Linked DNA regions of Algoriphagus sp. Y33. Each later gene encodes a partner of the first gene's protein in a complex. Links are inferred from orthologs where the notes say so. Each region holds a gene or a part of one and is shown in the gene's direction. Other genes may lie near its edges.

What was found.
Region 2: the proteins of pheS (region 1) and pheT are in contact, whole or in part, in a crystal structure (PDB 6P24), measured with the Escherichia coli proteins. The link is inferred for Algoriphagus sp. Y33 from one-to-one orthologs.

The regions. Positions count from the first base shown.
Region 1 is NZ_CP061947.1:5,141,767-5,159,255, reverse strand. What follows is about bases 7,963-10,784. They hold pheS (phenylalanine--tRNA ligase subunit alpha), read left to right. Parts: upstream 7,963-8,770; coding sequence 8,771-9,799; downstream 9,800-10,784. Other genes in these bases: ID165_RS21060 (NAD(P)/FAD-dependent oxidoreductase), read right to left, coding at 10,084-10,784; ID165_RS21070 (fasciclin domain-containing protein), read right to left, coding at 7,995-8,561. In the rest of the region: ID165_RS21100 (LGFP repeat-containing protein), read left to right, coding at 52-1,296; ID165_RS21095 (HEAT repeat domain-containing protein), read left to right, coding at 1,308-1,796; ID165_RS21090 (DUF4403 family protein), read right to left, coding at 1,844-3,247; bacillithiol system redox-active protein YtxJ, read left to right, coding at 3,319-3,654; ID165_RS21080 (TonB-dependent receptor), read left to right, coding at 3,780-6,629; ID165_RS21075 (BF3164 family lipoprotein), read left to right, coding at 6,791-7,867; more of ID165_RS21060, read right to left, coding at 10,785-11,436; kynU (kynureninase), read right to left, coding at 11,462-12,739; ID165_RS21050 (3-hydroxyanthranilate 3,4-dioxygenase), read right to left, coding at 12,844-13,356; ID165_RS21045 (hypothetical protein), read left to right, coding at 13,480-13,632; ID165_RS21040 (dipeptidase), read left to right, coding at 13,651-14,640; ID165_RS21035 (thiamine pyrophosphokinase), read left to right, coding at 14,640-15,254; ID165_RS21030 (magnesium citrate secondary transporter), read right to left, coding at 15,208-15,594; ID165_RS21025 (hypothetical protein), read right to left, coding at 15,591-15,875; ID165_RS21020 (hypothetical protein), read right to left, coding at 15,880-16,053; prmC (peptide chain release factor N(5)-glutamine methyltransferase), read right to left, coding at 16,269-17,102; ID165_RS21010 (hypothetical protein), read left to right, coding at 17,194-17,436.
Region 2 is NZ_CP061947.1:6,257,647-6,268,064, forward strand. Bases 7,356-10,418 are described here. They hold pheT (phenylalanine--tRNA ligase subunit beta), read left to right. Parts: upstream 7,356-7,712; coding sequence 7,713-10,124; downstream 10,125-10,418. Other genes in these bases: ID165_RS26000 (DUF1684 domain-containing protein), read left to right, coding at 7,356-7,447; ID165_RS26010 (hypothetical protein), read left to right, coding at 10,127-10,411; ID165_RS26015 (cell division protein ZapA), read left to right, coding at 10,413-10,418. Outside these bases: ID165_RS25965 (ATP-binding protein), read right to left, coding at 1-554; ID165_RS25970 (metallophosphoesterase), read right to left, coding at 866-2,080; ID165_RS25975 (pyridoxal phosphate-dependent aminotransferase), read left to right, coding at 2,561-3,865; ID165_RS26820 (hypothetical protein), read right to left, coding at 3,914-4,174; ID165_RS25985 (zinc dependent phospholipase C family protein), read right to left, coding at 4,551-5,486; rpsT (30S ribosomal protein S20), read left to right, coding at 5,699-5,953; DNA repair protein RadC, read left to right, coding at 6,048-6,743; more of ID165_RS26000, read left to right, coding at 6,830-7,355.

The DNA.
Region 1 (17,489 bases):
TAAAAGTAAATTTGGGAACTATTTTTATTCTCACTTCAACCTTTTAATTCAATGGCAAAACTAACAATTGAACCCAAATTGGCTCTTAAAAAGGAACTGAATTTGGAACTGCTGAAAGAGCTCAATGTTTTCCCTGCGCATCCGATTACTCAAAAGTATTGGGCACTGGGAGGAGCTAGTGGTTGGCTCGGTACCAACACAACACCGATCAACACCTGTCCGGATGGAATAGGCCGGTATCAACACTATGTGAATGGTTCTATTTATTACCATCCTTTGATAGGAGCACATGAAGTTCATGGGCTTATCCGGGCAAGGTGGCAATCCATGGGCTGGGAAAGAAGCCTGCTGGGCTACCCACTCACAGACGAATCCAAATGTCCCGATGGTATTGGGCGCTACAATCATTTTCAGGGAGGCAGCATTTATTGGAGCCCGTCCTCGGGAGCATGGGAAGTACACGGAGCAATAAGAGTAAAATATTCTAGCTTAGGCTGGGAGAAAAGTTTCCTCCGATATCCCCTCACCAATGAAAACACTTGCCCTGACGGAGTAGGTAGGTATAATCATTTCCAAGGAGGTAGCATTTACTGGACACCAAGTACAGGAGCACATGAAGTTCATGGAGCTATCCGTTCGCATTGGGCTTCTATGGGTTGGGAAAAGAGTGCTTTGGGATATCCTACCTCGGATGAGCTGGTGGTTTTTGGTGGTGCAGCACGGATTTCCCACTTCCAGCGGGGAAGTATCTACTGGTCACCTACAGCAGGTGTGCGGGTGCTGAGGGAGCGCATCAGGGTGCATGTGAAAATTTTGGAAACACCTACTTCTTTCACCGTCAATGAGCAATTTGCAGCGATGCAGGAAGTATATGCTGTGGCGGGTGTGAGAGTAGACTGTGCGTCTACCGAAAATCTTAACTTGCCTGCTCTCAAAGATGTGGATGTGGGAGGCTGTACCATGGGGTCAGTTTCTGCTGAGCAAGTGAGTCTATTTGGCAATAGGAATTTTGTAGGAACGAATGATGTAGTGGTGTATTATGTAAGGAGTACCGTGCCTGGATACAACGGCTGTGCTGCACATCCGTCTGGAAGGCCTGGCTGTGTGGTGGTTAGATCGGCCAGCCGATGGACTTTGGGGCATGAATTTGGACACGTGTTGGGGATTCATCACGTGAATGACAACAATCGTCTCATGACTGGCAATGGAACCTTCAATATCACAAATCCTCCACCTGATCTTATTTCCAGTGAGTCCACAAAAATGCGTAACTCAAGTCTAACTATTCCTCTCTAAACTGAAAAATCATGGCAAAGTCAAACAGTAACACAGCCGCGCAGGATTATGATGCGCAAGAACTCCTTGCTTTTCTCAGACAAGATGAGTTAGACTATCCGGCAGGAGCGAAGAAATTCGGAAAAGCCGCTCTCCCATTTCTCGCAGAACTGGTGCAGGGAGCTGATGAGAATCTTTCTATTAAAGCCGCCTACCTAGTTGGGTATATTGATGATGAAGCCGGAAATGCTATTCTGCAAATGGCTGCCGAAAAAGGCAGTGCTCCGGTAAGAATTGCGGCAGCTTTTGGTGCTCAAAAGAGGGGTGCTAAAGCAGCTGAATCAATCTTGAGCAAATCGTTGGATGATACTGATCCCTCCGTAGTGAAATTTGCTTTGAGATCAGCGTCTGTGATGAAAATGGAGAAAACCTTCAAAACAAAAATTGATAAGATTTCAAAATCTTTCCTGGATGAAGGCATCAAGTCAGAAGCACTGAATGTGATGAAAAGGATGAAATAATTTTCAAAAGAGTAAGCCTGGAAGGCCGCCGAAATATGCGGCCTTTTTTATTTCCAGACTACATCTACTTTTCCACTCGCTTTCATATGGATTACCAAATCTTTTGCCATAGGGTAAAATCCTGAAGGCTCTATCGTAAGATCGGCAACGCTCAAATCCATGATCGGTGTGCTCAATCCCAGTCGATCGGTCATACTTCCCAAACTTTCAGTCAGCACATCTTCTATTGGGAAAATGGCTCTGCTTTCAATCTTTCGGATGATTTTACGCTTTTTCAATCCTACACCGGCCTGAGCTCCGAAGCTTCCGCTTTCCATTTTAAAATTGATGTCATCAAATTTTAAACTTTGTGAACCCGCATCGTAGGTTGGCTTACCGACCACGAACAATGTTCCGTTCAAGGTTTTTCCATCGATCTGCTCAGCAGTGAAATTCAAAGCTATGGCCAATAAATCTCCAAAAGGCTGAGTCTTGATGTTGGATGGAATCATGGTGGTTTTCCTGTCCACTCGAAATGCTTTTCCGTCCAAATTCTGCTTTAGAAGCTCGTCAAGTTTATCATAGCTTACCGTAAGTGGAATGATCATCTCTACTTTGTTGGCCGGATTGTCATTTTGGCTGAGTCCCGTCAATGGAAATGCCCGTGAAGGAGCAGCATTGGCAGGATGGGAGTTGACTTTCCCATCCATACCTAGCCAGAGATTATAATTCTGATCGGTATCGAAATATTCATTGAGGTTTATCTGTTGAGGTTGGATGGAAAAAGCAGTATTTCCGCCAAGCCACTCAACGGCAAAAGGTTTGCCCACTTGAGCCCAGGCAAGATCTACTATGGTTTTTAAACTGGCTATTTTTTTTCCTCCTGTCAGGTGTTCATTTCCCCATTTCCTTATCTCTTTGCTTAGTAGGCCACTGAAATCCACCTGAATTCCCAACACTTCGACGGCTAAATTACCGCCCAAATCCACCAATTCGAAACTTTGGGATCCTATGCTCCAATCCGGATTGATCACTGGGTCGATCACGAATACGGGAGAGAAATTCTCATTCAACGGCAGCTTAGACTGAAATAAATTTCCCAGCCCTTTTGGCTTGAGACCTACTTCTCCGACTACATTGATGGGAACAGTCAATTGGATCCGCTGACTATCTAGCGCTGTCCATATGATTGTGCCATTTCTCCTCATCTGCAAATCACCAGTAACACCGCTGCCCATATCCAGTCCTTTTTCCTGAAGCAGCACAGTGGGAATCTGGCTATTCAATAGTTTGCTTAACGTTTCTTTCGGGACTTTTAGAGGTACATTTACCCCTGCAGTGGCAGAAGGTGGTGGAGTGCTAGGCCCAGGACTGCCGGCAGGATTTATGCTTTTGCAGGAAAATAATAAAACACCTATTAGCACGATAGGCATCTGAAAGTTTAAAAACCGGTGGAGGAACTGTATTTTCATAAATGAAGTTTGATTTTTAAAGGATGATCTTTCTTCTACAACTATTGCCCCAAAAATAAAAAATCACCAAAATGAATTGGAATAAACTCACTGATGCTAATCAATTAGAGGAAATTAAAGCTCTTAGCAAGGATAAACCCTTTCTGATTTTCAAGCATAGTACACGATGCTCGATCAGCAGTATGTCATTAGACCGTTTGCTTAGGAAATGGAAGGATGCAGATGAGGAAAAAGTGACTCCTTATTTTTTGGATTTGATAGCTTACAGGGAATTGTCAGATTTAGTCGCAAAGGAATTTAAGGTGCCTCACGAATCGCCGCAGGTACTGTTAATCAAAGATGGAGAGGCGGTTTATGATAATAGCCACTATGGGATTTCCTATGAAGATCTCATGGGAAAAATTTAGTTTTTCGGAACTTAAACGGTTTTTATACCACTTATCCTTTTCCCTATCCATCCTTGTTTTTCTTCAAATGCTGAATAAACCTTTGACATTGCTATTAGGTCAAAGAAGTAGAAATTAGCATCCACATGAAGAACAGCTACGCATTTGTTATTTTGATTTTTAGCCTATTAATCGGCACATCGGCTTTTGCACAACGTCCTACTGGACAAGATCGTGCCGAAAGAAAATTCACAGGTATTGTTATGGATGGGTCGACAAAGACACCGATGGCGGGAGCAAATGTGCTGATCAAAACAGTGGCAGATTCACTTTTGGCAGGTACAGTGACAGATGCCAAAGGACAGTTTGAAATTGCCAGGCCTGAAATACCTTCTGTAAAAATTGAAATCAAGTTTATAGGATACGAAACGATCACCAAGACCCATAAGGGAAGAGAGCCTGTTGACCTTGGAGTGCTGACAATTATGGAAGATGCTCAGGTACTTGGTGAGGTGGTGATACAGGGACAAAGCCCCTTAGGTGAGATGAGAGGTGATACCACTTCGTTCAATGCCAGTGCATTTAAGACTAGAGAAAATGGAATGGCCGAAGATCTGATAGGAAAACTTCCCGGGGTTACCATACAGAACGGGGAAGTTCAGGCTCAAGGGGAGGCAGTTCAGAAGATCTTGGTAGATGGTCGTGAGTTTTTCGGGTCTGACCCAAATATCGCCCTGAGAAATCTCCCTGCTGATGCAATTGATAGGGTAGAAGTATTGGATCAAAAGTCTGACCAAAGCCGATTGACAGGTTTTGACGACGGAACTTACACGAAGACTATTAATATTATACTGCGGGAGGATCGCAAAAACGGGCAGTTCGGCAGAGTATATGGTGGCTATGGAACTGACGAGAGGTACAATGCAGGTGGAAGTGTAAACCTTTTTGCCGGAGATAGAAGAGTCTCTATACTTGGGCTTTTCAATAACATCAACCAACAGAATTTCTCCAGTGATGATCTAGCAGGTGTCAATGCCAATGCTTCCGGAGGAGGTAGAGGGCGGGGAGGTTTTGGAGGTGGTAACAGTAATTTTTATGGAGGAAATGACATTGGCTCAATTACTACCAATGCGATGGGACTCAACTACAGTGACAAATGGGGGTCAAAGGTCAATTTCTCGGGAAGCTATTTGTTCAACAATACGCAGAATACCTTAAGGCAGGTTACCAACCGGCAGACGGTAATAAACGAAAGCACAACACAGAATTACCAAGAGAACTTGATCAATTCTGTGGAGAACTTCAATCACAGAGCAAATGCGCGAATCGAAGCAGATCTGAATGACAAGAACTCATTGATTCTTACGCCAACTATTTCCTTCCGTACAAGCAATAATTTCAGTGATAGGGATGCACTGACTTTGGCAAATGACACTGATTCACTGTCCGCACTTCGCACAATCACCAATGCTGAGACGAATTCTTATAGCATTGGAAACAACCTGACCTACCGATATAAATTTGATAAGAAAGGAAGGACGTTTTCCACAGATATGAATACTTCCTGGAGCAGCAATGATGAAGACTCTGAGCTTTCTGGAGCTAGCATGGATTACGGGAGAAACCAATTGGACACCACGCTCCAGAACACAGAGTTACTTTCTAAAGGTTTTAATTATAGAGTGAATGCAACCTTGACAGAACCTTTGGGCGAAAAATCCATCGCAACTATTGGGTACCAGATCAGCAATAACAAAACCGGTTCAGATCAAAAGACCAGAGTCCTAAATGATGAGAACATCGCTGTTTTGGACACCGCTTTGAGTAATGAGTTTAATAATAAATTTATTACTCAACGATTGAGAACCGGCTATGCCTACACAAATAATGGCTGGAATTTAAACGCTAATTTAGATTATCAGTATGCCAAATTGGATAATGAAGCTTTCTTCCCGGTGGAAGGCGTCTTCCAACGTGATTTCAACAATATCTTACCAAGTGCGAATGTCAGTTATAGAAATAGAGAAAGCGGGCTTAACTTCCGATTAAGGTATAGAACGGGTACAGATGAACCTTCGGTGAGACAGTTGCAAAATGTAGTGAACAACCAAAATCCACTTAATTTAAGTGTAGGCAACCCCAATTTGGCCCAGAGCTTCCAAAATAGCATATTCGCCAATATCGGTAAATTCAATATGGAGAAAAATCGTACCTTCTTCGTTTTTGCCAATATTTCCACCACCAAGAATTACATAGGCAGTAGTACTTCCATTGTAGCGCAGGATTCATTGATTAATGGAGAAATCCTCTTACGCCCAGGAGGACAGATCACCCAGCCGGTCAATTTGGATGGGAATTTTAACAGTCGAATGTTTATGAACTATGGGGCTCCCCTCAAAGGACTTAAAACGAATATTAACTTAAATACGCGAGTTGGGTTTAATAGAACCCCAGGCCTGATCAACGGGGAGAAAAACATCAATGAGAATATTGACTTGGGGCAGGGGGTAACATTTACTTCTAACATCAGCAAGAATTTTGACTTTACCTTAAGCACAGCAGGAACCTACACCATAGTGAATTCCAGTTTACAGGAGAATCTAGACAACAACTACTACATCCAAGAATCAAACCTGCGCTTGTACTATTCCCCAAATGACGGAAAGCTGTTTGTGGGAAACACGGTCAACAACAGTTTGTATCGTGGGCTTTCGGAAGGGTTTGACCAGTCAGTATGGTTATGGAATATAGAAGCGGGTTGTAGATTTGCAAAAAGCAATAAGGCCGAGCTCAAAGTAGTCATCTTCGATTTGCTCAATCAGAATAATAGCATTTCCCGTACCATTTCAGATGTATCTGTTTCCGATGTTTACACCAATGTTTTGACCCGATACGGCTTACTTACATTCACCTACATCATAGGCAATTTCAAGCAGCCCGAACAGGCAGAGCAACCTTGGAGAGGCGGTCCGCCAAGGGGTGGAAGAACTTGGTAAGAATAAATTGTGAGTTTTGAATTGCGATTTATGATGCTCTAGAAGTAGTAAGCCGATTGAATTATTTCCATCGGCTTTTTTGTATAGATGAAATCTCGATTTTGCTGAAATTTTTTAAACTAGTAGTTTACGTTATATAATAAACTGCTTAATTTTTAGAGATGAACAGATTTATTTTACTCCTATTACTTTTTGCATTGGTTTCCTGTGGTAAAAACAGCGAGGAAGAGAACTATAGAACAATAAAAAAGGAAGATTTCAGGGAGATCTCAGTCACCTCGGAAAAGCATTATTTTGAGGTAATTATAAACCCATCTGATATTGGACTTTCCCAAGGCAAACTTCTGATTGCTGAAGCGTGGCGGGTTCCGGAGGAATTTCCGAGAATGCATCTAATTAATTCCTCCAATTGGACTTATGACAAACCAAAGGGAAAGCATGGCCAAGGACCACTTGAGATTACCGATGCAGCCCAGTTTTTATATTCTCCTGATTTAGGGTTTTTCTGGATTTATAATATGAATAGGAGGAAACTGGTAGAATTTTCAATTAACGACACTTCATTACTCGCAACTAAAGACTGGAAATTCCCAGAACCCATGATGGATCTTTGGTTTGTAGAATTTGGGCCAGATGGCCATTATTTAGGAGTCCCTAGAGAAGGTGAAAATAAAATATTGGAGTTTGATCCTAAGGGAAACCTTATTGGAAAATATGGAGAATTTGAAGTGTTAGAGGATAGACCGGATCTTACCAAATTGCAAATATCATTATTAGAGGATGGTTGGTTTAAAGGTGATCCAACTAGAGGGCTCTATGTCAGAGCCTGTCTCCGTAGGGACATCCTGGAAATCTTTGATTATAAAACAAAGGACTTGATTAGGATCATGGGGCCTGATACTTCTCTCCCAGAGTTTCAATACCTAGAATCTGAACTTGGAGGAACGATGATGTATGATCGAAATGTGACCTATAGATACCGAGACATTGCTTTTACGGACGATTACATTTTTGCACTATATGCGGGACATGGCCAGTTGGATTTCAATGAAACGGGAATCATGGCTGAGCAGATATGGGTTTTTGACCACAAAGGGAAGCCACTTTATAATTTAAAGCTGGATCGATCCATCATCCAAATTTTAGTTAACGAACAAACCAATGAAATTTACGGACTGACTACAGATGAAAATCCTGGGATTGCAGTGTTTCAGATTCCAGAGGAGCTTTTAAGGTAACACGGCAAAAATTCTCAAGCGACAAATAAGGTACTAGTGATCTTTGCGCTTTCTTTGTGGGCTTTGTGGTTAAATCAGAAAAGCCGACTCCATCAGGAATCGGCTTCGCAATTGGGTTACGCAGTTATTATATTTTGGGAAGCAACACTGTATCCACAGAGTGAATCACACCATTTGACTGCCACACATCTGCAATGGTCACTTTGGATTCTCCACCATTTTCATCCGTGATGTACAGATCTTTTCCTTTCATCCAAGCAGTTAGCTTACCGCCTTGCACTGTAGTAACGATAGCTTTGCCGTCACCTTTTTTGATCGCAGCAGAGATTTCTTTCGATCCCATTTTGCCCGCTACTACATGATAAGTAAGCACTGCCTGTAGCTGAGTTTTATTTTCTGGCTTCAAGAGCGACTCTACTGTTCCTGCAGGAAGTTTGTCGAAGGCCATATTATCAGGTGCAAAAACAGTAAACGGTCCTGCTCCCTGAAGAGTCTCCACCAATCCGGCAGCTTTTACCGCAGCCACCAATGTGGTGTGGTCTTTAGAATTCACCGCGTTTTCCACGATATTTTTGGAAGGATACATTTCTGCCCCTCCTACTGTTTTCGTTTTTTCCATTTGAGCAAAAGCTAGATTTGAAGAAAGAAAAATAAAGGCTGCTAGGGCGAGTTTGAAGTAATTTTGGATTTTCATGATCTTTTTAGTTTGATGATTTTATTGGAAGTGTATTTGGAAGGAGATACGAGCGCATTTGTAGGGGTGGATTTAGTGCCAATCAAAAAAAGATTTCAGCAACAACTCAAAAGCTTGCTGTAAACGAAGTAGTTTATGCATTCACCCGGTCTTTTATACCCAAAAAACATCAAAAGCATTAGCTTTGTGGCTTGATTAACCAGTAAGTGATGTACCAGGAGAAAATCGAAGCTATCAAAGCCGCTATTGCAGCAGCAGACGCCAACAGTCCGGAGGAGTTAGAAACCTACAGAATGGAGTATATCTCCAAAAAAAGTGTAGTGGGCGAGCTCTTTGCAGGAATGGGAAAAATCCCCAATGAGGAGAAAAAATCCTATGGACAGTTGGTAAATGGAGTAAAGCAACTCGCTGAGTCGAAATTCCAAGAGCTGATCGAAAAAGTTAATCAGGCAAATAAAAAGTCAAAATCGGCTGATATTGATTTGACGCTTCCTCCTACCAATCAAAGCTTGGGAGGAATTCACCCCTTGACGGCTACCCGTCAGCGTATCATTGAGATTTTCGAACGCATCGGATTCAACCTTTCGGAAGGGCCCGAGATTGAGGACGATTGGCATAACTTCACCGCGCTGAATTTTCCTGAAAATCACCCTGCCCGCGAGATGCAGGATACCTTCTTTATTGAGAAAAATCCTGATATAGCCTTACGAACGCATACTTCTTCTGTGCAGGTACGGGTGATGGAAAATCAGAAACCTCCGATTCGCACGCTGTCCCCGGGGAGAGTGTATAGAAATGAAGCGATCTCAGCCAGGGCGCATTGTATTTTCCACCAAGTGGAAGGGCTTTATGTGGATGAAAATGTTGGGTTCGCAGATTTGAAGAATACACTGTATCACTTTGCCAAAGAGATGTTTGGAAAGGAAACCAAGGTCCGTTTCAGACCGTCATATTTCCCGTTTACCGAACCAAGTGCGGAGATCGATATATCTTGTCTGATCTGTGGCGGTAAGGGTTGCAATGTCTGCAAAGGCAGCGGCTGGGTAGAGATCGGCGGTTCGGGAATGGTAGATCCCAATGTGTTGGAAAACTGCGGGATAGATTCTAAAAAGTATACAGGTTTTGCCTTCGGTATGGGAATCGAGCGAATTGCTATGCTGAAATACCAGATCAAAGATCTTCGTCTATTCACCGAGAATGATGTGAGATTCCTGAGGCAGTTTAGGCCGCTTTTATAAAATTTAAGGCGTTGAGCAATCAGTGCTTTTTTTATAAATTCTTTTTTAACCACAGAGAGCGCAAAGAATTACGCTGAGGTCACAAATTAGTGTTATCCTGCTTCTACAGAAGCTGGATATTCTCATCCATTCAACAGCTCAAAGATTCAGATGGACTAGTTGGATTTAATAGCACTGTATAGTTGCTCGCTCATAAGGCACGAATAGCGGTAAGTGTACCCAATAGAGCTTAGCTCAAAAGCTGCCTTCTATGCAAAACTTTAGAGCCTTTGCGGTTAAGAAAGCTACACCGCTTTTGTCGTTTCCATTTTATAGATAATATCCTCATAGTCGAGTTTATTCCAATTCTCAGTGATCAGCGGATCAGCCATCACGCGATCCATTACAGCCTCTTGCAATTTTCCCTGTGCATAGGCTTCCGAATACCTCATATCCGTAAAAGTCACCATGGAATACAAAGGGATCCAGTCATTTGGATACAGTTCGTATAGTTTGGCTTCGATTTTCTTACGAAGGACAAACTTAGGATCCGCCACAGAATCTTTCATTTCTTCAAAATTCTCCATAGCCAATTGACAGATGGCATCCGTATCCACTTTGCGCTTTTTCTGAAATTTCTCAAAAACCAAATCCCATGAGTTAGTCCCGTACTTATCGATTAGTCCATTCAAGATCGAGCAATCCTCAAAACCACAGTTCATCCCTTGACCATAGAAGGGAACCATCGCATGGCTCGCATCTCCCATCAGCAAACTTGTACCTTGCACCCATGGAAAGCACTCCACATTAATCAGGGCTGAGGTAGGGTTGGCAAAAAACTCAGTCTTGAGATCAGGCATCAATTGATATGCATCATCAAAATAATTAGAGAATAAGATTTCTAAATCATGCTCATCATTGATTTTGTCAAAGCATACTTTAGTGCCACCATGCGGCAAAAACAGTGTACAGGTGAATGTTTTGTCAGGATTTGGAAGTGCGATCAGCATAAACTTGCCTCTTGGCCAGATATGCAATGCATGTGGATCCATGGCAAATTCACCATCAGCGGTTGCCGGAATCGTCAACTCTTTGTATTCGTGGGAGATGTATTCTTGCTTGTAATTGAAGCGGATTTGTTTTTGCATAGCCAGTCTTAGGGAAGAATATGCTCCATCTGATCCGAATAATACAGGAGCCAGCACTTTCTTTTCGCCCTCAGGTGTCTTGAAATCAATCTGCTGATTGCGGAAATCTACATCGGTGCATTTGTGTTCGAAATTGAAGTTAACGCCCAGCCGCTCCCCTTCTTCTACAAGTAACTGATTGAATTTGCCTCTTGAGAGAGAATATATGGCCTGATTTTCTTTTCCGTAGGAAATAAACGTAGTACCGCCATGCTCATCGTGAACTTTGCGACCATACATCGGAATGGCCAGAGGCATTACCTTATCCTTTAGCCCGACTTCCTCAAGTGCTTTCCATCCGCGGTGGCTAAGTGCCATGTTGATGGATCTTTTTCCTTCTTCAAAAGGTGATGTGCGCTTGTCGGGTCTTTTGTCATATACTTCCACTTGTAAGCCCTGACGCTTAAGGTATATAGCCATTAGGGAACCAATAAGTCCGGCTCCCAATACGGTAACTTGATTCTTTTTCATTTGGATTGTTTTATCCACGCTTCCTTTAAGCGAATTTCTTCAGAGATTGTTCCAAAATCTGCGCAAATCGGAACACGTCTAGGAAGCTGTTATAGAGTGGCGTAGGTGCCAGACGGATCACATTCGGATTGCGCCAGTCTCCCACTATTCCTTGTTTATACCATTCATCAAATACAGACTTGCCGCCTCGATGAATGTGCAAAGATAACTGACAACCTCTTTCCGCAGGATTTTTAGGAGTAATAATTTCCAAAACCCCTGATTTTCCGCTGATTTCTTCTATTAAATAGGCCAAATATGCTGTCAACTGCTCAGATTTATGTCTCAAATTTGCCATTCCGGCCTCTTGGAAAATATCCAAAGAAGCCTGATGAACTGCCAGTCCGAGAATATCAGAATTGGAAAGCTGCCAACCATCCGCACCATGCATAGGGACAAATCCCTTTTCCATTTTAAAGCGCTGCTCCTGATCATGCCCCCACCAACCTGCAAAACGATTCATATCAGCCCGCTCAGCAAAGCGCTCATGGACAAACACTCCGGACACATTTCCGGGCCCTGAATTCATATATTTATAGCTGCACCATGTCGCAAAATCCACATCCCAATCATGCAAACTCAGGAGAACATTGCCGGCAGCATGTGCCAAATCAAACCCGGCATAAGCCCCTACTTTATGGGCTGCAGCCGTAATGGCTTTCATGTCGAAAACCTGCCCTGTGTAATATTGCAGACCGGCCATATTGACCAAGGCAAGTGAATCTCCCAGACTATGTATTTCAGCTATAATGTCTTCCGTACGAAGTGTGTGCTCACCTGCTCTCGGCTTAAGTTCCACAATTACCTCCTCAGGATCCAAGCCATGAAACTTTGCCTGAGTTTCCAGCATGTATTGGTCTGAGGGAAAAGCCCCGGCTTCCACGATTATTTTATATCGATCTTTGGTAGGTCGATAAAATGAAACCATCAGGAGATGTAGATTTACCGACAAGTTGTTCATAGCGACTACCTCATGCTCATGGGCTCCGATGATTTCTGAAAGTGCAGGCTTTGATTTTTGCTTTGCGAAAAACCAGGCGTCTTCTCCATGAAAATGACCATCCACCCCCATTTCTGCCCAATTTGACAATTCCCTAGCGATGTAATCTTTTGCGGATTTAGGCTGTAATCCCAGAGAATTTCCGCAGAGATAAATTGCGTCTTTTCCATTTACTTTTGGGAAAAGGAAGTGGTCTCGAAAGCGGGAAAGAGAATCCTTTTCATCCATTTGCTGAGCAAATTGGGCTGAGTATTGATAGTTCATTTTTAAAATAGTTGGGCTATAAATCAGTTTTTCTCGGCAATAGTTTACGGTCAACAGTCTATAGCTGTTGATTCTGAAACTTTGACGCCTTACCACTGATAACTTTATTTCTCCATCACTGTCCCGCAATTATTGCAAGTAATGTGCTCTGGGTTACCCCAAAACCTGGCCATAATCGGAGGCAGCTGATTTACAATGTCAGTCACTTCGGCATACTCTTCGTAGAGTTTTTCTCCACAGTTTTCGCAATGCCAAATAAATCCATCAACCTCACCATTTCTTCTGTATCGCTCGATCACCAATCCGATAGTATTGGCAGGTCGGCGCGGAGAATGAGGCACTTTAGCCGGTAGAAGGAATATTTCTCCCTCTCGGATAGGAATGTCCTTTGGCTTGCCATCTTCTATTACCTTCAGTGTGATATCTCCTTCCAGCTGATAGAAAAATTCCTCCCCTTCATTATAGTGGTAGTCTTTTCGGGAATTTGGTCCACCGACTACCATCACAATAAAATCATCATTTCCTTTATAAACCTGCTGATTTCCAATTGGAGGCTTGAGCAAAGGTCTATTTTCGTCTATCCATTTCTTGAAGTTGAAGGGTTGGGCTAAGGCCATAGTGCTTGTTGTTCTGGTGAAATTGAAATCTATCCTGAAACTACATACTGTAATCCTCCCTAAAAGTATTAAAAAACGTACGTTTTTTTGGCTTACTTTGTCTTAACCCCAAAAAACGATGAAATGGAGCCTGATAAGGCAGACAGGCATAGTTCCGTAACTACGGGATCACACACTGGCATGGTTGTAAGTCAATGTGTGATTTCTCCCGATCCGCCGCAGCGGACGGGACTGGCATCCCGTTTCCTTCATCACTGGACAGGTTATGGTCTATGAAAATCAAATTATAATCAGATGAAATTTCCCATAGTTGACATGCATTGTGATTTATTATCCTATCTGGCAAGAATCCCGGATGCAAGTCCTTATTTGAAGCATGATATAGCCTGTGCGATTCCCTGGCTACAAGCCGGAAATGTACGTATGCAGATTTTGGCAATTTATACCGATGTAAAGTCGGAGAGCATGGCCATGGCCACGAGACAAGCACAGATTTTCTCTGACTTGTTGGGCAAGCATGATAGCGATATTGCATTTGCCGGCGCAGATTTTCTGCTGAATTGGGAGAAGCAGAAACGAATAGGAGTCATGGCTGCTATAGAAAATGCTGCCGGATTGGGAAATGAGGACGCAAGTTGGGAAGATATCTATAGTCAGTTTGATGGAATTCTGGCAAAAGTGAATAAACTAGCCTACATAGGTTTGACACACCATACCGAAAACCGTTTTGGTGGAGGGAATTATACTGAGGGAATAGGGTTGAAGGATGATGGCAAAAAGTTGCTTGACTACATCTCAGGCAAAAACATCCCAATAGACTTTTCACATACCTCAGATTTGCTTGCCGAAGGGATTCTCGATCATATTGATAGACAGAATCTAAAAATACCAGTGATTGCAAGCCATTCAAATTTTCGGGAGATCTATACCCATCCCCGCAATCTCACAGATGAATTTGCCAAAGAAATTATACACCGTGATGGGATTATTGGGGTAAATTTCCTCAGGGCTTTTCTGGATCCGGAAGTGCCCGAGCGCTTGTTTGATCATATTTTCCATGGTTTTCAGATTGGAGGGCAAAAGGCTATCTGCTTTGGCGCTGACTATTTTTACACCAAGGACTTCGAAGATTCGTCCCGGCACCCATTTTATTTTCCCTTAGTAGAGAATGCGGGAAAATACCCCTCTTTGATAGAAAGTCTGAAAGATAAATTGAGTGAAGAAGATCTGGAAAATCTATCCTATAGAAATTCGCTTGAGTTCTATCGCAAAATCCAAAACTAATGTCATCTCATCATTTCGTCAAAGAGCAGCAGGAGCCGGCAGTACTTATTCTAGAAGTAGATCGGGTTAGATTTGGTCAAGTATCTCCCCTTTTGGAATGGGTTCCGACAGTTTTAGTCAGTGAAAAGGCGCTTGAGCAAGTATTGAGTTGGGGAATAAAGATTGATGTTATTCTGGCTTCAGAGTCTTTTCAATCGGAAAACCAACACCTGCTGGAAGAACAATATCCGGTGAGGTTTATCAGTGCTTCAGCAGATGATTATTTGCAAACGGGGCTGGATTACCTTATCTCCAGCGATCACAGCGCAGTGCATTTGGTGGGATTAGCTCATCTGAAAGCACTTGACCTGCGGGAAAAACTTGACCTGCTCAATCTTACCATTTTGGATGGTGACTGGAAGTATTATCCTGTAACATCAGGGGGATTCAAAAAGTGGTTTGCTGAAAGCACCATCCATATCCACGGAGAGGAAGGGATGCCTGTCCAAATCCGAAATGAAAATGGGGAGTTGATTTTGCCAATTACCTATGCTACAATGCTGGAAGTGCCGGAGGGCATCACAGAGATTAAAGCACCGGGTGATTTTTGGATTGGAGAACAGGTTTATTCATAAACTTATAAAATACCAGGGAGCCGAGTGCATAACAAACTATATCCAGAATATCGGCAGTATAAGTTGATGAGACTAGTGGCAAGACGGCTTCAAACACGACAGAAAAATAAACTAACCCTACCAGCACTTGGGTTCTTGTGAATGTAAGTCCTGAACCTGCGGGGTACCACCACCTCATTACTTGCAAACAAATCCCGAAAGCTACAGGCATAGCCATCAAATCATCGCCATAAGCATGATAAACGGGAACAAATATCCCGAGCGATTTTTCGAGGTATTGATTCACCCAAAAAGCGACAGAGGCGAAAATAAAAATTGGATTTTTGAATACACTGATCATCCCGGTAAAGCAGCTATCAACCACATAATAAAAGTCATGATGGCCATAAATACAGTATAAAACAGGTTGCCGGATTTTTTGAAAAACTTCACGATGGAGCTGTCATCCGGATTTATATAGAACATCCAGTCCTTTTCGTTTTTCTCCTTATCCTTTTCAAATTTATCCTGACGCTCCATCTCTACAGGAGACAAATATGCTCCGCAGTGCTCGCAGCGATCTTTGTAGTTGTTCGTCCAGACAGACCATTGTCCACAGTTTGGGCATTTTTTCTGACTCATAGGTTTATGCAATTTCTTTGTTTGATCTACCTACCAAAACCTCAATCGGCAGGCCAAGCTTTTTGCTTAATCCACGACCCATATCCAGCGTCAGACTCTTTTTTAAGATTTTAGAAATATTCCCGGCATCACCCATAATAGGCTCTAGGTCTTTATTCTTTAGATTTGGATCTTCCATTCTGTTTTTATTGCTCCTATAGGATCAAAGGTCGGTAAAGGAAAAGTCTCCCATTAATAAAGCCTAACTAGAGTTACCAATAATTCTAATTCCGCGCCTTCTCGAGTTCCTTATTTAGCATCAAAAAGCTGATCTATCCTAGCTAGAGCCTTGATAGTTCGAGTTATTGCTGACCGCCTTTATCATTCGACAATCTAATTACTTGATACTTAAATCTAGCATCTAGCGACTACAATCCTATCCTTTCCATTCAAATCTTTCAACACCCGTATCTCCGAATAACCCGACTCCTGCATCAATAAGGAAACTGCATTCCCATACTTTTCATTGATTTCAAAATATATTTTTCCTCCTGACTTCAGCAGTTGCTTTCCTTTTTCTGCGATAGTTCTGTAAAAGAGTAATGGGTCTTCATTGCTTACAAACAAGGCTAGCCCCGGCTCAAAATCCAGTACATTTTTCTGCATTTCACTTTTTTCCTGCTCAGGAATGTATGGAGGATTGCTTACCAAAATATCCAATTCCGCGACTTCAGGTAGCTCGGAAAGAATATCACATTTAGAAAAAACAACCTCTGCTCCCAGTGCATCTCCATTTTTACGGGCGATGGCTAATGCTTCTTCAGAAATATCCACTGCGTACACTTCAGGATCTTCCATTTCCAAAGCCAGTGATACCGGGATACATCCTGTTCCTGTTCCGATGTCCAATAGTTTCAAGCTTGCTTTAGGATTTTCCTTGATGATCAGGTGAACCAATTCCTCGGTTTCATTTCTGGGAATCAACGTATCCGGGCTGACGAAAAAGTCTCTTCCATAGAATGGCCCTTTTCCAATAATATACTGAATAGGCTCTCCCATCTTTAATCGCTCTAGGTCTTCAAGGATTTTTGGAGGAAAGGAGCCTTCGTCAGCATCATTTAACAGATCACTTTTTCTCCATCCCAGATGATGCTCGAACAGCCAGCTTACTATAGATTCAGCCTCTTGTTTTTCATAATCGGTAAGTTTTTCAGCCCAGGAAGTTATAATTTCATGGAATACAGGCATGTTATTTAGCGATAGAGGATTAAGGTTCGTAAAGTTATAAAAACCATGACGCTTATGAAGAACCTATACTTGGTTTTAGCATTTGTGTGCTTTGTTTCAGAAGCGTTTGGACAAAGCCAATCCAAATTTTGGTTTGGTGTGGATGGCAGTGGAGTTAAGAGCAAATCTTTTGGAGTTTAGAAGGCAAATCTTGCAGGATAATGCTCCTCCGATCTTGGATTCCGGATTCGGCGGATATTACAATCTATATAATTATTTTGGAACCAGCGAGGATTTTGGGTCTGCGGTGAAGCGTGATGGAATTCGCTTAGGGCTAGTTTTTCAACCCTTCTAAAATCTCATTCTGACAGACTCAGAAAGAAAAACTACCTTTGTGGAGAATTTATT
Region 2 (10,418 bases), 1.1 Mb from region 1 along the record:
TAACGATGAAATAAATTCATCAACGTCTTATGGGCAAAGGGTTTTAACGGTACTTGTGTGAATTGTTCCAATGCAGCTTTTTGGCCAATGGCCTCGAGGTACTCATGGAAATTCATCGGGTAGAGATACAGAAATTCAACCCTTCCCACAGGAAAACTCTTGACTTCTTTTAAGGCGAATTCTAAAAGTGATCCGGCTGCGATGATGGGCATTTCAGGCATTTCCTCATAAAAATAGCGGAGCAATTGTATGGACTTGGGAGATTCCTGAATTTCATCTAGAAAAAGTAACGTATTAGAAAGATTGGTTGATGGTAAATTCTTGCTGACCAATATCGCCTCAACGATTGTTTTGACATCATCGAAGTCTTCGAAGAAAGACCGGTCACTCATTTTTTCGAAGTTTAGCAAAATCGCATTCGGGAAGCTTTTTGCGAAATGCTTGACCAGAGTTGTCTTTCCAACCTGTCGGGCGCCCCGTATAATAAGTGGCTTCCTTTCTGATTTTGATTTCCAGGATATTAATGTGTTGTAAATCTGTCTATTGAAGCTCATTTATGATTTGTGTTGTCACAAAGTAAAGGTATTTTTTGTAATTTTTTGTAACAAAGTAATGGTAAATTTAGTAATTACTGTCTCAAAGTAAGGGCATTTTTCATAAAATTTCGTAACAAAGTCAGGGCAAATGATAGTTGGGCGATAGCCATCCTTAGTCTGCGTAGTGTTGGGATGGAATTGGGAATCCCACTTGATTTGGGCATGGGAATTATCTAAGCTTTTATCTCATATACCTGAATCTGTAATCCTTGATGTATGCTTAGGGAAGCAAATATGGACAGTCAGAGGAGTCTAAAGGAATGTAGCTTTTATTTCTTTTTAAGTTTCAGCACCGTAATCTCAGGCCAAATGCCAACCCGACCAGGGAAGGCCAAGAATCCAAATCCACGGTTGACATGTAAGTATTGGCCTAGTTCTTCATACAGTCCAGCCCATTTCGGATAGCGAAGAGAAGCCGGGCTCCATTTGATAAAACCGGGGATCTCGATCCCAAACTGCATTCCGTGGGTATGTCCACTCAAGGTGAGATGGATGAGTTGGGAGAAATTTTTCACCTGCTCATCAAAATGTGAAGGATCGTGGCTCATCAAGATTTTAAAGCTTTTATCGCTGAGATTTGCTGCGGCTTTCTGTAAGTCTCCGTATTGCCCAAATCCCTTTCCCCAATTCTCTACACCAATCAGGTCTATGCTGGCTCCGGATTTTGTGATTTTTACATGTTCGTTGCGTAAGAGGGTAAAGCCTAATTCTTCCTGGATTTCGTAGAGACGCTGCAGATTCGCTTCTTTGGCCTCCTGACTTGGCCAAGATATATAGTCCCCATAGTCATGGTTTCCTAAAATGGAATACTTTCCCATGGGGGCTTTCAGCTTTTTGAACGTGTCAATCCAGGGTTCCATTTCTTTCGCTTGGTTGTTGACCAGATCTCCGGTAAATAGGATCACATCTGATGCTTGTTGGTTGATCAGATCAATGCCGTATTCCAGTTTCTTTTTATTGTCAAAACTTCCGGAATGGATGTCTGAGATCTGGGTGATCGTAAAGCCGTCAAATTCTACTGGCAGATCGTCAAATTCCAGGGTATGATTGATTACTCGGTAGCGGTATTTGCCTACCAAAACCCCGTGCAGGATTCCCAGAAATGGAACTGTGGATAGTGCTAAGGCGGCTTGGCTGACAAATTTTCTGCGATCCGGAAGAAAATCGCCTTCCTGATTGCCGGCGACAGAATAAAATATTCCCGTAAGAAAACGTAAGATATCTTCTCCAAACATAAAGCCCAGAACGATGAGTTTTGGGATCAATGACAAAACCAATAGGGAGATCATTCTTCCGAAGTTCGGACCGGGATTACCCCGGCTGAAGATCAGAAATCCATAGGCTACAAAGAGATAAACGAAAACAGAAAAGATCCAAAATCCGATCTTAATCCAGTTTTGCTCGGGAAATACGGTTTTAAAAGCCTGATAAGAATACCAGTCGATTAGAAATACGAAGACTAGGAGGATTACAATGCGGATCAATGGCGGAAGATTTTTTAAAACCAGAAAATATAAGATGACTAGCCGAGAGCTAAGGCAAACTAGTGCTATGCGTAAAATGTGTGGGGTAAACCTGACAGGTTTTGACTTAACACATTACTAGGATAAACCCTGTACGTAAAAACCACCTTCTTGGCTGAAATAGATGCAAGAATTTCTGCATCAAAAGTGGATAGGCAGGGTAGTCATTCTTGATGCTATAGTCTAATTTCTTTTTATGAAGAATAATTGATTATCGGCTAGTAAAAAGTTTACTGCAATACACTATCGGGTAAACACTGCATTGAGGTTACTCCTGTCTTTCGGGCAGGTGGGGAAGACGCCGGGTAAGCAAAGGAATTATGATAACTGGGATCGTTTGGGACAATCATATATTTCATTATTTCAACTCCTGACGATACTTTCATTTCTCTTTTTTGTTTCTTTGCGCCTGAAATAGTTGGAAGTCAGCCTAACATACCTATGAGACAGTTACTCCTCAGACCCGGAGCGGAAGAATTATCCTATGAGATTCGTGGAATCGTCAAGAAAGCACGTCAAGTAGAAGCATTGGGCTACTCAATGACCTGGGAAAATATCGGCGATCCTATCCAAAAGAGCAACCATGTGCCGGACTGGATGAAGGAGATCATTGCCGATCTGTTGAAGGAGGATAAGACCTATGGATATGCGGATTCTAAAGGTGTGCTGGAAACACGTAAGTTCCTCGCGGATCTTACCAACGAACGGGGAGGCGCGCAGATCACAGCGGAAGATATTCTGTTCTTTAATGGTCTAGGGGATGCTATCGCCAAGTTATACCAGTTTTTGATTCCTACAGCTAGGATTATTGGCCCTTCTCCTGCATATAGTACCCATAGTTCTGCCGAGGCAGCACATGCCAATGCTGCCCCGATTACCTATAAGCTTGATCCGGACAATCAGTGGCTTCCGGATATGGAGGATTTGTATTTGAAAGTCAGGTATAATCCGTCCATAGTCGGAATCTTGATTATCAATCCGGATAATCCTACAGGGATGGTATATCCTCGAGAGGTTTTGGAGGCTTTTGTGAAAATTGCAGAGGAATTTAACCTGCTTTTGATCACAGATGAGATCTACCGGAATATTACTTATAATGGAATTACAGCTGTTCCATTGGCTGAGGTAATCGGCGATAGACCTGCGATTTCCCTAAAAGGAATTTCTAAAGAATTCCCATGGCCTGGATCTAGATGTGGCTGGATGGAATTTTATAATAGGGAATCTTCCAAGGAGTTTTCCAAGCTTTGCCAGACACTGGAAAATGCCAAAATGATCGAGGTTTGCTCTACTATTTTGCCGCAGCTGGCTATACCTAAAATCATGAAGCACCCCGCTTACTTCAAGTATAGAGAGGAAGCAAATGCCCAGATCGGAAAGCGAAGCGACTGGATGCGGGAGATTTTGGGTGATATCCCGGGAATCAAGTTTAATCCCACGCAAGGAGCTTTTTATAATACCATAGTATTTGAAGAAGGGGTGTTGAAGCAAGATCAGTTTCTGTCCATAAAAGATGAGAAACTGAAAGGATTGTTGGATTCTTGGTTGGAAGAAAGGGACATGCCTTTGGACAAGCGCTTTGTTTATAATCTATTGGCTGCCGAGCAGATTTGCGTGGTGCCTATTTCTTCCTTCTGTTCAGATCTGAGGGGATTCCGTGTGACGCTCTTGGAGGAAAATGAGGAGGTGTTTAAGAGTACTTTCAGGAGACTTGGCAGGGCGATTGAGAGTTATTTGAGGTCTTGATACCCACCCCCCGAGGGTTCTAAAACCCTCGGGGGGTTGTAAAATTAGTTATTTTTCAGCGGTGTCAAATTTTAATTCAATTGATGTTTTGTGAGCAGAAATCATTTCTTCTTTTCCTCCAAACCATTCTATGACTTTTTCTCTTTCCAGCAAGGTTTGTTTTTCAGAAAAAAAGGCATTCCAGGAACTATAGTGCCATTTAGAGAAATCTTTCACAAATCCATGATGAGATGGATTTTGATGAATATAAGTGACACATCTCGTAAAGTATGAGTCACTGTCTATTTTTTTTCTTTTCAGATTAGACATGAATAAGCTCCCTTTTCTATGGTATTTCTTATTGTAGGATTGGCAGTAACAATTAAGAAGATTAGAAAAGGCTTTGCTCGTGGATGATGCTGGGTCTTCATTTACCTGAATCAAAAAGTGGAAATGATTTGGCATGAGGCAATAGGCGAAAGTCTTTACTACGGGGGATAAATAGAAGGAATACTTCGACAGGAAAAAATAGTAATTCTCATCTTCTCGAAAAATGTTTTCCATCCCATTTGCATGAGTCCATACATGGTAATATCCACCTGGTTCAAATGGTATTGTAGGTCTTGGCATAGTAAAAGTTACTAAACTGAATAATTATTGATAACCCTTCAAGGGACTTAAAGCCCTTGAAGGGTCTTTCTTCCTTTCAATGGTCTCTCACTTTAATCTTTGCATCCGGGATGATGATTTCTTCTTCTAAAGTTTTTTTAGGAAAAACTGACAGATCAGGCTGCCCGGCATTTACCCAGGCGGTAAACCAAAAATCCGCAATCATTTTGATGGATTTTTTCATTTGACGTTCAATTTGGCCATTTAGAGCAAGAGCATAGGCCTCTGTGAATTCTCGCGAATAAACGCGAACGGTTAAATTGTTCCGTTCTTCATAACTGTATTTCCGGTCGGGGGAAAAGTTTTGCGTCAATTCCCTTTCTACCATCAGCACGCTATCCACTTTTCCATGGGCTTCCGCCACGGCATCCCATAGTGCCAACTGGGGCTTTTCCACATATTCCGCTTGCCCGACCCATAGCGGATAATCCTTTGCCTGAAGCTCTGGAACACGGCTTTCCCAGAAACCATGTATTCCGATTTGATCGGTCAGCTGGCCATTATAATTTACCGTAGTGTGTAGCGGGACATTCAGATCGCCTATATAATGCCCCAAGTCAGCAGAGAGCCTCAAAATAGCGGCTGAGTTTTTTGATTCGAAGGCTTTTGTAAGATTTAGGAAGGTGAAATAAGCAGACCATGGGCCGATTCCATTTGCCCGAAGACTGTCTTCTGTGAGTTTTTCTACTGCCTCATTCCAGTATTTTGGCAAAATCTGAAGCGCAGAATCCCCATAAAAATCCAGATCGATAAAATGCTTTTCAGCTTCACCTTTTACCGCATATCTTCTTCGGTCAGGATTTACTGCATTTTCAGTAATGTATTGGATCTGAGGTTTATAAAACCCAATCATTTCCTCCGGAAGTGAAAAGACGGCAAGCCTGTTTATCAAGGCATGTGCGTAGAATCCCCAGTAACCTGTAGAATCGGAAATAAAAAAAGGCCAAAATATCCAGATTAGAAAAAATCTCATTCTTAAAAATAATCAAAATGTTTAGGATGTATATACTTCAATATAAGCTATATTTGCGCAAATATAGGAGCAAACGCCAAATTATTGAATCCAAAGAAGACTGATTACCATAGGAATGTTTAAAATTCCTTTGGCAGTATTAATAAATTACAATAACTTTGCACTCCGATTCGGAATAGGGACACGTAAAGAAATTCAATTAATATCAAGATATGGCAAATCACAAATCAGCTCTGAAGAGAATTCGTGCTAACGAAGCTAAGCGTTTGAGAAACAGATATCAGGCTAAAACAACTAGAACTTTCATCAAAAGATTGAAAGCAACTACTGATAAAGTAGAAGCTTCTGAGCTTTACAAAAAAGTATCTTCTATGTTGGACAAGTTGGCTAAGAAGAATGTGATTCACAAGAACAACGCAAGTAACAAAAAATCAAGATTGGCAAAGTTCGTATCCGCACTAGGTTGATCTTTTAAGATTTTATTTCTCTAAAACCCTGCTAGACGGGGTTTTTTTTATGCCTTGAAGTAATTAAATTCATAGCTCACTTTTTTTGACCACTATGAATACTTACTCTTCGATCAAAATTTCCCAGCTTGCAGAAGAAGACCGGCCTCGCGAAAAACTTCTCATCAAAGGTAGATCGGCTCTGACTGATGCGGAGCTTATTGCCATATTAATCGGTTCCGGCACTCCTTCAGTGAGTGCTGTGGATCTCTCCAAGCATATTCTTGCCGGTATAAATTATGACCTGAGAGCACTAGCAAAGCTCTCCATCCAAGATTTGAAAAAATTTAAGGGGATAGGGGAAGCTAAGGCTATTTCCATTATTGCCGCCATGGAACTGGGACGAAGAAGGAAAGATTCGGAGCCCGTAACAAAACCACGCATTACCTCTTCTCAGGATATTTATGAACTGATGAGATCTGATTTGCTGGACGAACAAATAGAACATTTTTATCTCATCTTGCTCAATAGGGGCAATCAAGTCGTCAAAAAACAGCGGATTTCCCAAGGAGGTACTGCGGGTACCGTCGTGGATGTCAAGATAGTCTTCAAACTTGCGCTTGAGCATCTGGCACAGTCCATCATCCTCGTTCATAATCATCCAAGTGGCAACCTTGGTCCTTCGGACCAAGACAAACGGCTTACCCGGCGGTTGGTCACAATAGGCAGGGAATTGGATTTGCCGGTGTTGGATCATGTGATTTTTACAGATGTTGGCTACTTTAGCTTCGCCGATGAGGGCATACTCTGATGCGATAAAATCGAGCCTGCCCGAGGCTATCCCCATTTTCTTCGTCACGGGATAGATTATGGCCTGGAAATAGAAATTATCAACACATGAAAAATAACACGATTATACTTCTGATTGTCTCCGTGGTGGTTTTAGCTGCGGTGGTTTATACACTGACAGGTGCTGAGAGTCCCGAGGATTACATTGAAAGGATTGAGAAAGAACGTGAGAAGCAGTTTAAATTCCTCCGTTTTGAATTTGATTCGCCTCTGACAGAAGAGCAAAAATTGAATTTTGCAAAATTGAATTTTTATCCGATTGACCCTACCTACAAAGTGAAAGCGAGACTTTTGCCGATCGAAGAAAGGAAAGTGAGGGAGGTGCCATTGACGGATGGAAGTAAGGAGAAATACATTGAGCATTCTTGGGCAGAGTTTGAACTGAGCGGTAAGACTGAAAAGCTTTTGCTATTGCAGGCAATCAATGAACCGGATAAGCGAAATTTCTTTTTGGCATTTGCGGACAAAACCAGTGCGGGGGAAACTTACGGTGGCGGCAGATATATCAATGCCCGTCAGGATGGTAAAAACAGCATTACCCTAGATTTTAACATGGCTTATAATCCTTACTGCGCTTATAATCCGGATTACGCCTGTCCACTCCCCCCCAAAGAAAACTTACTGGAGATCCCAATTCCCGTGGGCGAGAAAAATTACGGGAAATAGCCTTTCCGCCTAGCTCAAATCTCTTAAATTTGTACGTACTATTAAATAAAAAGGGGTTTTCGAACCCCTTTTGTATATCTCGCAGATCATTTGGTTTGCTTTATTAGGAATGACTTATGAAATCGAGCCTGCCTGAGGCATACAGGCATGACTCAAGTGTCACATACTGAGATGATAATCTTGCGACCTGACTGAAGGCAGGCAGGGGTTCCGTAGCCTGCTCCGACTAATCGGGGGTGACTGCTAAAAAAGAAATTATAAACACATGAAAATTTCAATAAATCGATTAAAAAAATATATACCCCACACCGAATCGGCTGAGGAAATCGCTGCCTTGCTGACTCAGTCCGGATTGGAAGTGGAGGGCATAGAAGAATTCGTCTCAGTCAAAGGAGGACTGGAAGGTATTGTGATCGGTGAGGTGCTTACCTGTGAAAAACACCCGAATGCCGATAAATTAAGTGTGACCACGGTTGATATTGGTAGCGGCATCTCTCCCATAGTTTGCGGAGCTCCCAACGTAGCCAAAGGTCAAAAGGTATTGGTTGCAACTGTTGGAGCTACGCTTTACCCCTCCGAAGGCGATTCATTTCAGATTAAGAAAGCAAAGATCAGAGGTGAAGTTTCGGAAGGGATGATTTGCGCTGAGGATGAGTTAGGCCTTGGTTCTAGCCATGCAGGGATTATGGTGTTGGACACGGATTTGCCAAATGGTACTCCCGCATTTGAGTTTATCGAAGTAGGGCAAGACAGGGTTTTGGAAATTGGCTTGACCCCAAACCGGGCTGATGCAGCTTCGCATTTAGGTGTCGCCCGTGATTTGAAAGCACTTTTGGGTCGAGATTTAGCGATCGATTCAGCTCCTGAATTGAACGTGGAGGCTTCAGGCCCTGCCATTGAGGTGGAGGTGGAAAGTACTGCCGATTGTCCGCGCTATGCAGGTGTGGTGATGACCGGTTTGAAGGTTGGGCCTTCTCCCGCTTGGCTTCAGAATTTCTTGAAAGCGCTTGACCTGGAGCCTATTAATAATGTGGTGGATATCACCAATTTTATTTTACATGATCTTGGGCAGCCTCTTCATGCGTTTGATGCAGCGAAAATTTCCGGAGGAAAAATTATCGTAGGCAAAATGCCAAAGGATGCCAAGTTTGTGACATTGGATGGGAAAGAACGCAAGCTTTCCGGTGAAGAGCTGATGATCAAAGACGCAAAAGGCGGACTTTGCATCGCCGGTGTCTTTGGAGGAGTAGATTCTGGAGTTTCTGATAGTACTACAACTATTTTCTTGGAGTCGGCTTATTTCTCTCCTGATATAGTAAGAAAAGGAAGCCAGTTTCATGGGTTGAAGACAGATGCTTCGTTCCGGTTTGAAAGAGGAACTGATCCAAATATGCCTGTTTATGCGCTGAAAATGGCGGTCAAGCTTTTGAAGGAAATCGCAGGAGGAAAAGTATGTTCTGAGTTGACGGATATTTACCCGGAGCCGATTGAGGATTTTGTGATCGAGGTGAATTATGGCCATATCAATCGACTGATCGGAAAGAAAATTGAGCCCTCACAGGTGAGATCGATTTTGGAAAGTTTGGAAATCAAAGTTGAAAATGAAACCGCAGAAGGTTTTACCGCGATTGCCAAGCCGTACCGTGTAGATGTGACCCGTGAAGCGGATATTATTGAGGAGATTTTGAGGGTTTACGGCTTTCACAATGTGGCCCTTTCCGAGAATCTCAGAACGGATTACCTTGCAGAGCATCCTGCAAAAGACCTGAGCAAGCTGCAGTATCGCTTGACAGAGATTTTGACGGGTCAGGGCTATTATGAGATGATTACGAATAGTTTGACGAAATCTACCTATGCGGAGAAATCCGGTTTCTTGGATCCAAAGGACAGCGTAGTCATCTACAATAAGCTTAGTGAAGATCTGGATGTGATGCGTCAGAGTTTACTTTACTCCGGCTTGGAAGTGCTGGCTAGGAATATCAATAGACGTCAGACTGATTTGAAATACTTCGAGTTTGGCACCGTTTATCATAAGTCCGAAGAAGGATATGCAGAAAGCAAGAGACTTTCACTTTTCCTTACAGGTAAGAAAACAGCCGAAAGCTGGGTGGAACCAACCAAAGGGTTCGCATTCACGGATTTGTACGCTACAGTGGAGGGGATTCTGGAAAAGCTAAATGTGCAGCCGGGCGATCTTTCTATGGTGGAGACTGCGCCGTATGCCTATGGCTTGAAGATCATGCTGGGACAAAAGGAACTGGCCACTATAGGTTTGCTTGACGATAAGATTTTGAAGCAAGCGGAAGTACGGCAGGAAGTTTGGTATGCTGAGTTGAATTGGGATCTGCTTTGCAAAAAAGCTTCGGGTTTGAAGAAATTTGAGGAGATCTCAAAATTCCCGGAAGTTCGCAGGGATCTTTCCCTGGTGATAGACAAAACGGTGAGTTATGACCAGGTGAAATCTGTCGCAGTGGAGTTTGGAGGAAAATTATTAAAAAGAATTGGGGTTTTTGATGTGTACCAAGGAGATAAAATTGATGCGGGCAAGAAAGCCTATGCATTAAGTTTTCATCTACAGGATCAGGAAAATACATTGACTGATAAGGTAATTGACAAAACTATGAGTAAATTGATTCAAGCCTTTGAGAAAGAGGTAGGTGCTTTGATAAGAACATAGAAATGATTCAAGAGGAACTGCAAAAATTAGAGAAACTAGCTCTACAAACTAGTAGTAAATTGCTTGAGGTAAGTGAGGAAAACCGGCAATTGAAGCAAAAATTATCTGAAATAAGCACGGCTTTGGATAAAAAAGAGCAGGAAATCGAACATTTTAAAAATAAAATTAAAATTAGTAACATTGTAGACAACCAACCGGTGAATCCGGAACAGTCAACTGAAATGAGTGACCTAATCAATAATTATATACAAGAAATCGATCATTTAATCACCTACTTATCTGAGTGATATGGAG